Regions from separate parts of the Neobacillus sp. DFD-2R genome, predicted to be linked through region 1. Evidence: riboswitches for the same ligand, from Rfam matches in the RefSeq annotation. Region 1 holds a riboswitch; the other holds the start of a gene.
The links. A riboswitch is a leader RNA that binds a small molecule or an ion and turns the genes downstream of it on or off. The one in region 1 is predicted to bind cyclic di-GMP.
Positions count from the first base shown of each region.

Region 2: it holds a riboswitch for cyclic di-GMP, as region 1 does, so the genes downstream of both, AC3ANV_RS01515 (anti-repressor SinI family protein) here and AC3ANV_RS17415 (S53 family peptidase) in region 1, are expected to answer to the same signal.

Region 1 is NZ_CM173228.1:3,480,339-3,488,221, forward strand. Features, by position in the region: gene AC3ANV_RS17400 (undecaprenyl-diphosphatase) at 1-475, shown strand, start outside; gene AC3ANV_RS17405 (alpha/beta fold hydrolase) at 521-1,303, opposite strand; gene AC3ANV_RS17410 (gamma-glutamylcyclotransferase family protein) at 1,440-2,195, opposite strand; gene AC3ANV_RS17415 (S53 family peptidase) at 2,432-4,621, opposite strand; cyclic di-GMP riboswitch class I at 4,685-4,782, opposite strand; gene AC3ANV_RS17420 (hypothetical protein) at 5,450-5,671, opposite strand; gene AC3ANV_RS17425 (DnaJ domain-containing protein) at 5,952-6,467, shown strand; gene AC3ANV_RS17430 (hypothetical protein) at 6,742-6,927, shown strand; gene AC3ANV_RS17435 (MFS transporter) at 7,012-7,883, opposite strand, start outside.
Region 2 is NZ_CM173228.1:294,075-301,957, forward strand. Features, by position in the region: partial or broken gene AC3ANV_RS01485 (transposase) at 1-407, shown strand, start outside; gene AC3ANV_RS01490 (GerAB/ArcD/ProY family transporter) at 475-1,566, opposite strand; partial or broken gene AC3ANV_RS01495 (spore germination protein) at 1,582-1,918, opposite strand; gene AC3ANV_RS01500 (hypothetical protein) at 2,273-2,527, shown strand; gene AC3ANV_RS01505 (YqiA/YcfP family alpha/beta fold hydrolase) at 2,754-3,590, opposite strand; gene AC3ANV_RS01510 (LCP family glycopolymer transferase) at 3,909-4,847, opposite strand; gene AC3ANV_RS01515 (anti-repressor SinI family protein) at 4,974-5,099, opposite strand; cyclic di-GMP riboswitch class I at 5,115-5,198, opposite strand; gene AC3ANV_RS01520 (DUF1659 domain-containing protein) at 5,388-5,606, shown strand; gene AC3ANV_RS01525 (DUF2922 domain-containing protein) at 5,643-5,861, shown strand; gene AC3ANV_RS01530 (YvrJ family protein) at 5,944-6,087, shown strand; gene AC3ANV_RS01535 (DUF975 family protein) at 7,755-7,883, shown strand, end outside.

The sequences.
Region 1 (7,883 bases):
CATTATGTGGTTTCGCGATCGCTTTCATAAAAAAATTACGTTATATACATCCATTTCGGTGGGGATTTCGATACTTCTAAATATAATTTTGAAACGGTTTTATTTTAAACCACGTCCGTTTGTGAAGCTTTTGGTCCATTTATTACCCCCGGCCCCATCAAAAAAGAACTCTTCATTTCCAAGTAAACACACTGCTCTGGCATTTGCAGCAGCAACAACTGTGATATTTTATAAACGTGGATTAGGTTATATTATGTACATTTTAGCATTTCTCGCAGGACTCTCACGTATTTGGGTGGGACAACATTATCCATCTGATATAGCAGGCAGCGCTTTGCTTGGGAGTTTAAGTGGCATAATGGTTAAAATTTCTGAATGGGTATGGAATCCATACATTGAAAAAGTTATTCAAATCTACCATCGTTACTGTTCTATGCTAAAAAATAAACTTTCAGGGGAATTCCTTAAGTTTTAGGGAATTCCCTGTTTTTTTGACTTATAATCCAACATTGGTCGCCCTTTATTTTTCACACCCATCTGAATGGGATATGATAAACTGATCCATCATTTGGTTTAATCCCACTGCTGCTCTTGTAGGAATCTGATGCTTTACTTCCAAAAACCTCAATTCATTATCCGGTAGTTTTTTGTGTAAAAGGTTAGCATAACGATGAAAGGATTTATCTTTTGTACCGTAAACCAGCAAAATAGGGAGATCAATCTTTTCGAGCTGATCGGTACAACAATATTGCAAACTATAACGAAAATACTGCTTGATATTCCTTGCATCTCCTTTTAGTGCTTCTTGGTGTAGCTTCTTGAAGGTCTCATGTCTATCCGAATTGCCCCATGAAATAGATAAGGACAATAGTGCCAGTGTTCTTGCTTTCGCAAGTCTTAATCCCAAAGAAATCCTTTGTTTTTGATACCAATCACTTACTTCGGACATTCCGCTTATGACAATACCTCCTAAAGCACTATCCGCATAATGCAGCAAAAATTCTAATACTACAGAGCCGCCGGATGAATATCCGCAAATGAAGGATTTCTTGACATTAATATGATCTAACAGTTTTCTAATGTCCTCAGCAATAAGCCGATACGTCACCGGTTGATTAGAGTACTGACTTCTTCCGAGACCTCTAATATCAAAGGCAATCACTTTAAATTTTTGTGATAATTGTTCTATTTGATACCTGAAAACCTCACTGGTTATTAATGGGGGGTGAATAAAAACAATCGGAAGCCCTTCCCCCATAACAGTATAGTACAGATTGATACCGTCTACGTCCAACATGGGCACGTTTCCTATCACCTCAAATATCAACACATTTTTTGTCTATGAATCACTTTGAAAGATTTCATTATTAGTATGTATTTTTTCAACCTTTGAATTCTTCTTTCTAGCGTTACTTTGAAAACCGGAGAATTTCTTCAATTTAGTGGTCCGGCGGTGCTGTTTCGGATTCTTTCTTCACAACGGTAATGGTTAAAACATCCTTTATTAATTTTCCATTTAGCGTTACATCGACAAACGTCGGCCGATACCAGCCCTCCTGGACTCCTTCCCGTTTAAACAAATATGAAAGACATTTCCGGTTTATTTCATACAACTTACCTTCGACCATTCCGCCATCTTCCACAATATCCGCCCGGCCGCCATCATGAAACCTTATGGAATATCTTAGTGTATAGCCATTTAGAATGCCACGGCCTGCTATTTTTTGAAAAAGCTGATTCACATTCGCTAGTCTAAACCCGGCATCATCCAAACAGCTGCCATAGGCAAAATAAAGAATGGTTTCTTGCTCTAAGAGCCGATGTAGCTTCCAATCACACGATTGGATTGGTGTCTCTAGTAAATTTTCATTATGTTCCGTTATAGTATAAAGATAAGCATCTTTTTTTCCTGTATCATAAAAAATGATTTGTTTCTTCCGATCATAAAGGTTGTTTTTACCATGTTCCTCATATTCTTCTAACTCGTCAAGTTTTTGAAGCTGCTCATCCGTTACAAGGTACAATTCACCGTAAACCATGTTTGTTGTTGATCCCTTCATAGCCGGATAGCCGAGTCCCGTATCAAAAAGGCTTCCGTTTGTCCAGGCTTGCTCAGCCACCCGTGTTGCATCCTGTAACAGCCCATGATATTTTTCATGTTTTCTTAAGGTTCCGTAAACAAACACGTAATGCATTTTGTGCATCCTGATCACTCCATTCAGAAATTGAAATTCTTCCTATTTAAGATTACTGCGGAGTCCGAAATAATCCCGCCTGATATAAAAGCTAGTGAATAAGAACCTGTTTTTTCAACAATCATGCCTGTTATCACCCGCAAGAGATCTCCGCCATGAGCGTTCCCAAAGCCAAAAATAAAAAGTGAGCAACTCCTAAATGGAGACTGCTCAACAACATAACCGTCGGATGGCAATTATTGAATCTGTAAGCTTACATCATCGACAAAAAAATCAGTTGGATTACTGGAATCGTTCGTGCCTTTAAAAGCAATTTGGATGGTTTGGCCCTTGTAATTCAGCAAATTGAAGCTGCGCTGCACCCAACCGGTTGCCGTACCGTCGTTTAGAGTTAACAAGGTTGCCAATACTGAACCACTCGTGTTACGAATTTGCGAATATAAGTAATCGTAAGGATGACTCGTTTCTGTGGTGGATACATAGGTCCAGAATGTAAGTGTCGCATTGGTTGCAGTTGAGGGAATCGTCACAGTCTGATAGATTAGATCGACGGCATTGTTGTAACCGCCCAGATACGCTGAGGAGCTCCCTGTATGCGGTCTGGTCGTATCAATCAGCTGGTACCCTCCTGAGCTCGATTCGGTCCATGGCGATTGACCGTTTTCAAAACCACCGTTTTGAATCAGCTGGATAATGTTGCCCCCACCCCCTGTTCCGCCGGAAGAACCGTTAATATCACGAATTAAGTTATACGCATCCGGTGTACCGATACCGGATGCCATATCATAACCGGACGTCGCAGGATAGTAAAGATTGCTTCCACTTGTAATATCGTGGTACGCCGGATAGACCTGCGTAGTGTTAAATGCTTTATACAATGTTAGGTTAGCCTGTCCGAGAACCCCTTTACCAAACGCTTGTGCATATTGATTATTTAAAGCGGTCAGGGCAGCCCACAAGGGAGCGGCAGCTGATGTTCCGCCGACTGTTGTCCAGGATCCTGAGCTGTAGATTGAGTATCCTGTGTTTGGATCTGCATCTGCCGAAACATCCGGGACTTGGCGCTTCCCGTTTGAATAGCTATTTTGTACACCCGGACCTGCTTGGAATGAAGGCATGGTGTAGACTGTAGAGATACCACCGCCACCGCCTGTTCGGTTAGTGCTGTTGCTCCAAACCGATTCGGAGCTGTAGGAGGAGCCGCTAAGGTTAAGGTGAGTACCGCCCACACCTGTAACATACGGATCGTTCGCAGGGCTATCGACAGACAAGGTAGAATTACCCGAGTCGTAAGCACCGTTATCACCGGAAGCAGCAAATATACTTTGCCCCTGTGCTGCGTTTTGCTGGAAAATGGTGTGTAAGCTATTCATCGTGGTACTCGAAGCTTGCTGCTCGCTGATCCCCCAGCTGACTGAGATCGATTTCGCTATGTTATCAGAAGCAATTTTTTGATACGTATCAATTAAGCCTCGATCCGTATTTGGCCCTTCATATACCTTAACTTGCGCTTTCGGAGCAACGGCATGAATAACTTCAATATCCAGTTCAACCTCGATCTCACCTTGCCCGGCAGCTCCATTATAACCGTCTACATACACGGTTGTTGGTGTCGGACTTCCGAGTCCGTAGTAATTGTCGTAGGTGCTGATATTTGAAGCCTTGTAACCGTCAAGTTCCATCAACGCTACGGTTTGCCCTGATCCTGTGTATCCGGCGCTTGCCAAAGGGCTGGCATCATATGCACCTTTTAATTCATTAGGTGTATACCCACCGGCCGGGCCGCTGCCGACTTTAGGTGTAACACTCGAATGCTTTTGTTTGTCGATGGCCGAAATTTGTCTGACTTTTGGATGTGTGTAGTGTGCTTCATTATTCAAACCTGCAATATCCGTAATAATACCTGATAATTCGGTCGGGATTGTAGGAGTCTGTTCATTTGAAAAATAGATTTGGCCTTGTGGGTTTTGGTAGTCATTAATCGTTACCGCAAACGCATCTTCCAATTGTCCCGTTGTACCGCTTGCTGTAACAAACGCATTATTGGCTGCTACACTTTCAACTTTTAACCCTTTACTTGTTAGAAAACTTTTTACATTGTTAACCGTGGTGTCTGTCGGTCCATATTGCGTTTTGAATTCCTCGGTTGAAAGAAAATGTTTGTAGTTGGGGGAAGATGGGTCATTCAGACTAGAGATAAAGGCATCTAATTTATCATTATCTCTTAATTGCAGGCCGACCGTTACTGTTACACCGGTATTGCGTTTGGTATGACCAATCTTTTTTCCGTGTTTCGCAGCCATTGGAGCGGCCCCTGATAATTTAACGGTTTTGGGCGTATCAGCATAGCTTGTACTTCCCGATATGTACAGCATTAAACTCATCATGGATACCACAGTAGTAATGAATAATTTTCTCCTCTTCATCCCTTCACCCCTCTATTATTCCAAACAAAAAATCTGCCACAGCGGCAGACTTAGGCAACCTAAAGTGGCGGCTCGACTGCCATGAAATTGACTGTTTTCAGTCATTCGTTAGGCTCGTAGCTTTGCGTCACCATTTTTCAATGGCTTTGCCTTTTCTATTTGGAATCTTGTATATGTTACTATATTTAATATATTAATCGAGAATGGCGAAAACTGTAAACAGCATTATTGTATGAAATATGAAAATTTCATTCGACAGTAGCTCCCGAAAAATCTTTAACTTTTCAATCATGTAACAAGAAAAACACCTTCTTTGATTCATCCTTATTAAAAGAATCAAGTGAAGGTGTTTTTCTTTGATTTTTGCAATTATTTTATTGTAAATGCAGGAATAAAAATTATTAAATAAATCGGAAGTTATGAAGCACCAGTCTAATCCTAAGCCTTCTCTAGCCTTTCTCTTTTTTTAAGCAAAAGTGAAAGCATCAGGAGCGTTAAGATAATCGCTGACACTAAATAAAGTGTTAATGCCACCATATCTGTTCTTAGTAAATGGTAGTCTCCGGTCGAGATAATGGCGCGAAAGCTATGTATCAGCTATTAAACATTTACAATAAATTTACAATTACCTTATACAGACTAAATACTAAACTTATATTATAATGTTATTAAATCAATTCCAGAAGGAGTTGTATTCATGCTAGAGTGGTTAACTCGTTTAGTTATTATGACAACCCTGTGCACTCTACTATGTCCTTAAACATTTAAAAGAATCTTTTTTGTCCTTTCAGCGTCCATTGGATGCTTTTTTTATTGTTTTTATCCAACCTAAATGGCCTCACCCGTTAACTGACCAACTGCATAAGCCAGGTTAGTTAGAAATTGTATTCGTATTTTTTCGTCATACAGAAAATGATCATAAAAAATTTCATTCTCGAGAATGGAGTATATGTTCGAAATATCTTCCTCTAATTTTTTCTTTTGATTCTTCGCTAGATAGTCTGATATTTGTCTTTCATAGTATTCGACAGTTCCATACAAAAAAGTCACTAATCCTCGTCCCTTCGATCAACCTAACGTAGTATTTTCCCAGAACTTCTTTATTAACAAAGATGCTTTTTACACGTAGTCAAGATGATAATAAAATGCTGAAGGACAAATCTCAACATATTCCAACAATTTTAATCAAAACGTTAAATTCGTTATGTTTGAAAATAATTTTTAATAAAAATTAAATAATCTAGTAAAACTGTAAAGTTTTATCTATGATACATTGAATTTAGTATTGTTTAAAATTAGGAAACCACGAAATACAGAGTGAGTTGAGCATATGTTAAATGTTAAAGAAGTCACGGAACAACTTCGAATAGAGGGTATAACAGATAGCGAAAATACAGTCATACGTTGGATTTTGGAAGGAAAAATAAAAGCTAAAAGGACCAAGCATTTAAATATTGACTACATAATCAATCCTGGAGATTTAGCGACGTTTATAGTAGAAAAGAAGATTGAGAAAAAGAGCAAACAATTCGGTGTTGATTTTCAACAATGGGAAAAAACGTTCGATGACAATCAAAAATTAAAAGAAGAAATCGAAGAATTAAAAAGTTCGATTCGGATTGAACAGGCCAAAGTCCGTTCATTAAAAAGAATGCTTCAAGCAGAATATGCTCTCGCAAATCCAAACCCTATTACTTATAATTCTTTATTAGGGTTAGAGGCTTCAGCGGACCAAGAATTGATAAAGAAAGAGTTTAAAAAACTACTTAAAGCCCTTCATCCTGATCGGGGTGGAGATGAACGACTTTTTAAAGTGTTTTATGAGCATTACAAAATGTCAAATTAAGGTAACAAGAGGATTGAGTTCTTTTGGTGATCTTACTTGAGAAGCTGCTGCTAATGCTTTGGGACCATTCTTTCTACAAATAATTCAATCCTCTGCCGGTTTCCCGTCGTTATTTGCAGTAAAAAGGATAGATATTGCTATTCCTAAAATAATCTGGAGAGAAATGTAGATAAGTTTTTTACGGTGCTGGCAGGAAAAAATCAACTCTTACTAAAAATATTAAAGGAGACGCTAACAGATGTCTAACGAATAAGTTGAAAGGTGGTCATTGTCCGTGAGCATGGAATTAACCCTACAACAAATCGTCGAAGGTATACCTAAGTCCTTATTAAATGCATCTGATAGAGATTTGGAAGGATTCCAAAAAATCCTCGAAGAAACAATTAAATTACGGGAAGCTCATAGAAATTTACAAAAAATGGTTAAAAACTTCTCTTCCTCTGCGATTCAGCGATCTTAAATCTTGAATTAGTAAAATGGAAATGGGAAGGTGAAAATTACCTTCCCATTTCCATTTAATAAATTTTTTCACAAAGATTTAAGGTTAGGCAACAATCACTTTTTTGTTTGAATAGGTTTTATATACAAATAAACCTAAACATCCGGCAAATGAAAAATAACTTAATAGTCTATATAACACAACTCCGCCAAATTGATCAAGAATCATCCCACCGCCTAATGATCCGATAATCCCTGAAAGGCCGAAGAATGCAGATATGAAAAACAACTGACCGGTGGCACGAAATTCAGCAGGAAATAAGCCAGTGGCATACTGGAACGTACATAAATAAAAAACACCAAATGTAATCCCATGTATCGCCTGAAGAAGGATGACTTCAGAGGGAGTATCCGCAAATGAAAATAACAACCATCTAAAGCCGTATAATCCTGAAGCAATTACAATATAGGTCATTTCGTTAAAAAATCGGAGCCAAAATGAACTAAACAAAAAGACAACGGCTTCTGCTGCAACAGCAACAAACCATGATAAACCTATTAATGATTCATTCCCACCCAGCTGCTTTATATAAATTCCCGAAAAAATATCATTTGCCCGATGTGTAATCGTTACAAACATAATCATGACTAAGAATAAAATAAATCTAGGTTGAAAAATAACTTGAAGGGCTCCCTTTATATTGATTGGATCTTTGGTTGCGTTTACATCTGCGACTTTAAAACAAAACACAAAAGCGATCAATGAAACTACCAAATATGGATAAATCAAATGGTTAACTCCAATCCGTAACAGGATTTGTCCGCCTATTAATGATGTTAGTGCAAAACCAATTGACCCCCACATTCTTATTCTGCCAAACGAAGTTCCGACCAGTTGTGATGTGTTTAACGCTAAGCTGTCCCCCAATGCCCCGACTGGCGACATAAACGAAAAAAAGATCGCGCACAGTAGTAAGA
Region 2 (7,883 bases), 2.3 Mb from region 1:
TTGTCCCACAAGCTCTCCAACTGCTGGCCAAAAAAGTGGGTTTTGTTCAAAGGACGAGTAAGTATCAAGCCAAAGAATTAATAGCGTTGTGCGTGTGGTTAAGTCAAAAAGTAGCGAGTACTTCCTTGACTCAGTTATGTAGTTCTTTAGAATCTTCAACGGGTGTCTTGATAAGTCCTGAAGGACTCAATCAACGATTTAATCCTTCGGCTGTCAAACTTTTACGACATGTATTCACTTCCTTACAAACAGTACAAACAGGTGATTTATGTATACGTGATTTAGTTTATTTCGACCTGAAAGATCTCCATCAAATGGATGAGAAAGGAGCCTATTATATCTCTCGCTTAAAATTAAACACTCGGATTTATCTAAGGAATCCTGATCCCGAGTACTTTAAAAACGGAATCTACTCTTGGTATTCGACGATGTTAACTTGATAGGCATGTGGCGGTACCCCTACTAGTAGTTTTTCTATTTATTTTTTTTCACCTTACTGTAAATAAAATGGCTGATAAAGATGAAAGGAATGTAACCAAAAAAGACAAAATATCCTGCGAAAGAAAGTGAATTTTCTAATAGTAGTATTTGGTTGTGGGTTTTAATAAACGGAACAATAATCAACGTAACTATAAGCGAAAACAACAGGGCTTTTCGCTGCTTTACTCCAAACGTTTGTTTCGCCCCTCTCATAAATGCCCAGTATGCTAATGTAATGTTCGGAAGGATAACTAAAGCCCATGAGCTAATCCCTATATACTCAAATCTTTCGACAAAAGGCATTTCGATAATCTTCCATAAATCTAAGGTTGGCCAAAGATTCATTTTCAGCTGCTCCTCACTATAGAATACGATGGATACAATATAAGTGGAGAGATAGATAAAAATACTTAATGCAACTCCAAATTGTGCCCATTTTTGTGACTTCTCTGGATTCTTAATAAATGGATAATAAATAAACAAGGTGGAGAATCCGATATAACTAAGTGACATTTGTTTAGCTGACAACATGATTTCTTTTACAGAATGATGAAAAACCGGTAGTAAGTTGGCATAATTTGCAAATTCAAGAGGAAAAAGTAAAGTTAGAATTAAATAAAGCGGGAGAATTACTCCGAAAAAGCAAATACCTGTTACAATTCTGAATCCGCCTTCTACGATATAGTAAAACAAAGGAACAAATATAATGCATAACGAAAGTAGACTGACATTCGGAAACATCCATACGTGAATAACTTCAAAATAGGAGCTTATGACAACTATTGATATTAATAGGAAATACACTAGAAGAAAAATATTAAAAATGTTCCCCAGCCACTTCCCGAATATTTTTTTGTTTATGGCTATGATATCTGTCTTTTCCTTGTTTAACACACGATACATCATCCAAATTAAAATATTAATATACATTCCTGATAGTATGATCGAAATCCAAGCGTCATTCCCAGCCCCTTTGACGATTTCAGCTTGAAAATTAAGCACACCAACTCCAATTTGGATGGAATGTACTAAGAAAAAAGTTAGATAAGGAGAAACTTGAAATCTTTCCTCAACTGTAGATTGCATTACTTCACACACCCATCACTCATCAACATCTTTTTTTTCCTTTGCTTTTTTAGGATTAAAACGCAGCGAATTTCCCGTTTGCAGTTTTATCGGTCTATTGGGGTTAGCTGAAACGGAAACCTAAAAAATGCGTCTTTTAAATCTTGCATTCGAGTAGGATAAATAGGTTCCAAAAATGGTCTTCCTATATTAAGCGCAGCAAATGAGCAATCAAATAACAAAAACAAACAACTACTCCTAACATCCCAAAAAAGTTTGCAAATAATAAAAATGGAAAACGTATTAAGCGTATTGTGTTACCCATTTGATACACAGGAGTCGTAAATGAAGCCAACGCCGCCAAAGCAACAACATATCCAATATGAATTTTTTGTTTTATGATCAATATTCTTCTGAATCATTTTCTGTTTAAATTTTTAGTTTTTTAAACATATAGGTAAGTTCCTCTGTAAGTCATTTTGTAAGAATCGTTGTTAATATTTTCTACATATAAGTTTATTAATAAACAAACAAAACGATATATATAGTTCTTAGGGTGTAGTAGTTTTTCGAAGTGCCGATATACGGAGAGTGTAGGATAATCACACCTTGAATGGTAGTTTCAATTAAGTATGTTATTTTCACTGGTAGTATGTGACAAAATAAATTTTTAGTGCAAATCTCCTATTGCTGAATTATTATATTTACAAAAGGAGAGGAATTCAATTTGAAAACGGTTGCGCTAGTGTCAATTGATTTTGATGATTTACCAAATCCGATTAAATATGTGTCTAATAATGAACCCAATAAAGTACTGATACTCGAAAAGATCATGGGTATAATAAATCATTATGATATAAGTAAAGAGGTTACCTTTAAAAGTTTACATCAAGATGAGGGTCAAAAAGTGTACTATTACCGAATCGGTGAAACAGATTGCTTTGTATTAGTCGAACGAGTCGAAATGATCGAAAATTCTTAAATAAAAGTATCTAACGCCGAAAAATTTGAGAGCAAGAGAAGTTTTGAAAAGCGGCAATAATTACGATAAGAACTATAAAAAAGGAGAACAGAATCGTTCTGTTCTCCTTTAATATTTTCTAAATTCATTTTACGGAAAAGCAATTGGATTTTGTGTATCCAAAGTTGAAAATTGAATTCTATTTGAATTTTCTATCCTGCTTTATTGTAAAACTAGCAACTACTTGTTACTGTAAATAAGGAAAGAAACTTACGATCGGATGGGATTTGGTATCCCAATAAGGATGCCCCCAATAAATTTTTGCATCTTTTAAATCTAATTGGTTTTGAGTTCCTAAATGTTTACCGAAATAGTGAGTAAAATCATCGTAAATATAGTAATTACGCATGAAATAACTTTTATTACTTTTTACCAAACTATTGTATTTTGAAGAAGCAGCTACATAGGCACTTGCAGGAAATCCTGGAGCATTGTATGTAACAGCCTTTATTCCTGTTAAAGTTGAAACTGAGGAAGCAAGATAGCCTCCTAATGAATGACCGGTAAGTGTTATATCATTTCTTTTATTGTAATTAGGGACCATTTTTACTAAAGCCAATGCATCGTCAGTCTGTTTAGAAAAACCTATTACAGCATTTAGTAAATCTGCATATAACCAGTCCACACTATTATTGCTGCCTCGGAAAGCAACAACATATTCACCGGTTTTTAAATTCTTATAAATTACACCAAAAAATCCGGATGTCCTATTATATTTATAATTATAGACCTGCCAATCAAACGCATGCGTTCTTTTTAAAAAAGTAACAACATCTTTATCCTTTACAAATCCCCGGCTCTTTGCTTCATTAAATTTGTTCTTTATATCAGCTAATTTATCTGAATTATAATTGTAGGCAGACAAATTAATGGGTGCTTTTTGTGAGTCCAACACACTATAACTTAAAGCGCTTAATACAACCAAATTCTGATCGGAAGCAGCATTTGCATTTTGTGGTTTCATAAATATTGTGAAACAAATAAAAAATATGGCTAAAAACATAATTATTTTTTTACTTCTCATTATCATTATTTTCTCCTCACTTTTTTATGTAATTAATTCAAAATTCTGTTTTTTCACATCCGATAACACTACAAATTTACTTTTTTATAATCCATTTTAATCCACTAAAGTTAATAACCTCCTAAACTGTAAAAATTTAATACTAGTTCGATTTTAGTATGTCTAATGTACTATGGTCAACATATTTTTGGTTTAGATATCATTTAATTTCTGTGAAAGTCACCAATAATATTTTGCAATTAGCGTCGACAGGCCCTATCTGCCATTGTTATTAGTACTGGAGTCTTACAAAGAAAAAGCTGACAGGAATTACTCCAATCAGCTTGCTTTCTTATTCAATTCTAATTGTGCCTTAAATTCATTTTGAACTCGTTGTTTTTCTTCAGGTGCAACAAGCCCATAATAGATTTTATTTATCATTGTTCCGGTTTCTTTTATTTCCATTTGCTGAATGTTTTTTCCTGCTTCTCTATAATTCTTTTGAATGTCCATCATTTGCTCAAAGGTAAGATTTGTTTTTATATTTTTCTCAAGAGCTGTGAAAATAGTGGAATAGTTCGTTAAAGTCGAAAGGCTTGTACCTTCTTTGATAACAGCTTGAATAATAGAACGCTGCCGTGCTTCACGTCCGAAGTCACCTCTAGGGTCTTCATATCTCATTCTCGAGAAACTTAACGCTTTTTCACCGTTTAGGTTTACTTCTCCTAGTGGAAAATGAAATCCACCCTCAGTGAAGTCTAACGTATTTTGGACGGTAACTCCGCCTACAGCATCCACAATATCCTTAAAGCCTTCCATATTAATCTTTATATAGTAATCGATCGGAATATCAAGGAAATTCTCAATGGTATCCATTGACATGGGAACTCCTCCAAAAGCATAGGCATGGTTAATTTTATCATCCGTGCCTTTTCCTACGATTTGAGTACGCGTATCTCGAGGAATGCTCAGCATTTTTACTGAATTGTTAGTTGGATTAACCGTTAATACTATGATCGTGTCAGATCGGCCTTTGTCCCCCGGGCGTTCATCGACACCCAGCATTAATACTGAAAACGGATCTTTTTTCGTCAAAGCAACTGGCTTCACACGCTTTACCGGTTGCTTTCGATCAATCGGCTGGCTCATCGTTTCCACAGCATTTTTAAACGATTTATATACGGAGTAACCATAAACTCCTCCTGCAACCAATAGCACTAGGAGTACGATACTCGTTATTTTTAACCACTTTCGACTTTTCTTTTTTTGAGACCTCATTTGATGCACCCCCGAGAAAGTTTTAAGAATTAATTTTAAATAATAATTGTTTTATTACAAAAGTACGTATGTAAAGTAGAGAATTTTAACAATGGGTTATTGAATAAAAAAAGACCTTCATAGAGGTCAAGCAGTTTGATTGAAGAACTCCTTTATTTCTTCAACCGTTATGCCGGTATTTAAAGCTTCCAAAATCAGTTCTACCCATTCTTTGTCTAATTCTTTTTCATCAATCAAAGTAGTAGTTACCATATTTCCTCCTAAAATATAGGTAGCTCAGCCATCATAGCATAGAACAGTAGATCTGTAGCTTTGCGTCCCAATCTTTCAATTGGTTTGCCTTTTTCTTTTAAAATAAAAAAGCTTATGGGAAAATATTACCATAGTTGTTCTATATATAGAACAAAGAAAATTCCAAAAAGTTCGACATTAATTTACATTTATTGAATTTTTTTGTTAATTTCTAATAAAAGATTGTTATCTACCATGTCCTTTTTCTCCCTTTTTTAATATATAGAAGGTGAAAGGAGGTGGTAGACAATGGCACAGGCAATGTTAGCAGAAACAAAGCTGCGATTGGTCTTTGAAGTTGGAATGGATGAGAAGGGTGCTCCGATTTTAAAAGCAAAGACATTGAACAACATCAAGAAAGAAGCAACAGCAAATCAGCTCTATCAAGTGGGACAAGCCTTATCTGTTTTGTGTAAAGATACGCTGAACAGTGTTGAAAGAGCGGATAACACCGAAATTTTAGCTTAATGGCGGGGGATTCGATTACGATAGGAGGTGAAAGGGATGGCTAAAACATTGGAATTACAATTTGCTACCGAGTTCGGGAAGACGGCTCGATTAACCGTTGATAATCCAAAAGAACCGGTGAATGAAGCGATTGTCAAGCAATCGATGGCAGACATTATTGCTTCAGGAATTATTACGACAGCAAGCGGCAATTTAGTTTCCGCTCAAGGTGCTAGAATCGTAGAACGAAATATAACTGATTATGAACTTGCTTAATGAATAGAGGAAAGGCCGGATTACGTTAAAGCCGGCCTTTCTTTTTACATGTCTTCATAATGAAAAGAAAGGAGATAGGATCGTGGATGAGCTCATACCTCTCATTAGTCAGGTAGGATTCCCTATTGTTGTGTCCTTTTACTTGCTTTATCGGATTGAAACAAAGCTTGATATGGTGGTTCAATCAATTCAGAATCTGCCCGAACGAATGAAGGAAAGGAATTGAATAGTGTCTAGTTCCATGTCTATATCAAAGGCGTAAAACATAGATATTTTTCCATGTCTATGTTTTACGTCTTTTATAATTTTTTTGATCGTTTTTTGGAATCAGCCCAATACTATCTTCTATATATAATGGCTGGATCTTGAATGCCAGTTTCATTCGGCAAGCGGAAGGAGAAAAAGGGCGTGATCCTGACTGAATGCAGGTCCCATTCGGACAGTTCAAGGTAAAAAAAGCGAGCTCGAGTCTGAAAGCAGGTCTGATTCGGACAGGTCAAGGTAAAAAAAGCGAGCTCGAGTCTGAAAGCAGGTCCCATTCGGACAGTTCAAGGTAAAAAAAGCGAGCTCGAGTCTGAAAGCAGGTCTGATTCGGACAGGTCAAGGTAAAAAAAGCGAGCTCGAGTCTGAAAGCAGGTCCCATTCGGACAGGGCGAGGCAAAAAAAGCGAGCTCGAGTCTGAAAGCAGGTCTGATTCGGACAGTTCAAGGGAAAAAAAGTGAGCTCGAGTCTGAATGAAGGTCTGATTCGGACAATTCAAGGGAAAAAAAGTGAGCTCGAGTCTGAAAGCAGGTCTGATTCGGACAGTTCAAGGGAAAAAAAGTGAGCTCGAGTCTGAATGAAGGTCTGATTCGGACAATTCAAGGGAAAAAAAGTGAGATCGAGTCTGAATGAAGGTCTGATTCGGACAATTCAAGGGAAAAAAAGCGAGATCGATTCTGAAAGCAGGTCACATTCGGACAGGACGAGGCAAAAAAAGTGAGATCGAGTCTGAAAGCAGGTCTGATTCGGACAGGACGAGGTTAAAAAAGTGAGCTCGAGTCTGAAAGCAGGTCTGATTCGGACAGGGCGAGGCAAAAAAAGCGAGCTCGAGTCTGAAAGCAGGTCACATTCGGACAGGATGGGGGAAAAAAAGCGAGATCGATTCTGAAAGCAGGTCACATTCGGACAGGACGAGGCGAAAAAAGTGAGCTCGAGTCTGAAAGCAGGTCTGATTCGGACAGTTCAAGGGAAAAAAAGTGAGCTCGAGTCTGAATGAAGGTCTGATTCGGACAATTCAAGGGAAAAAAAGTGAGCTCGAGTCTGAAAGCAGGTCCCATTCGGACAGGGCGAGGCAAAAAAAGCGAGCTCGAGTCTGAATGAAGGTCTGATTCGGACAATTCAAGGGAAAAAAAGTGAGCTCGAGTCTGAAAGCAGGTCACATTCGGACAGGATGGGGGAAAAAAGTGAGCTCGAGTCTGAAAGCAGGTCTGATTCGGACAGGACGAGGCAAAAAAGTGAGCTCGAGTCTGAAAGCAGGTCACATTCGGACAGGACGAGGCAAAAAAAGTGAGCTCGAATCTGAATGTAGTTCTTATTCGGACAGTTCAAGGGAAAAAAAGCGAGCTCGAGTCTGAAAGCAGGTCACATTCGGACAGGGCGAGGCAAAAAAAGCGAGCTCGAGTCTGAAAGCAGGTCACATTCGGACAGGACGAGGCAAAAAAAGTGAGCTCGAGTCTGAATGTAGTTCTTATTCGGACAGTTCAAGGGAAAAAAAGCGAGCTCGAGTCTGAATGCATCTCTCTCGTAACATGAAAAGCCCATCTTAAATAAAGAAGGGCTTTCCTACTTTGGATATAAAATGTAAAATAGATTAGCATTCTATATATATAGTAAAAAAGGGGAAGGTTATTTTTGAACATTAGAATATCTGAAATCAAAAGAAAATCCAAACAAACATTAAAAGGAAATTGGGGAAATGTGTGCCTACTTACTTTTATCTTGTTTTTAATAAATGTAGTCCTACCTACTATTATTGAAATC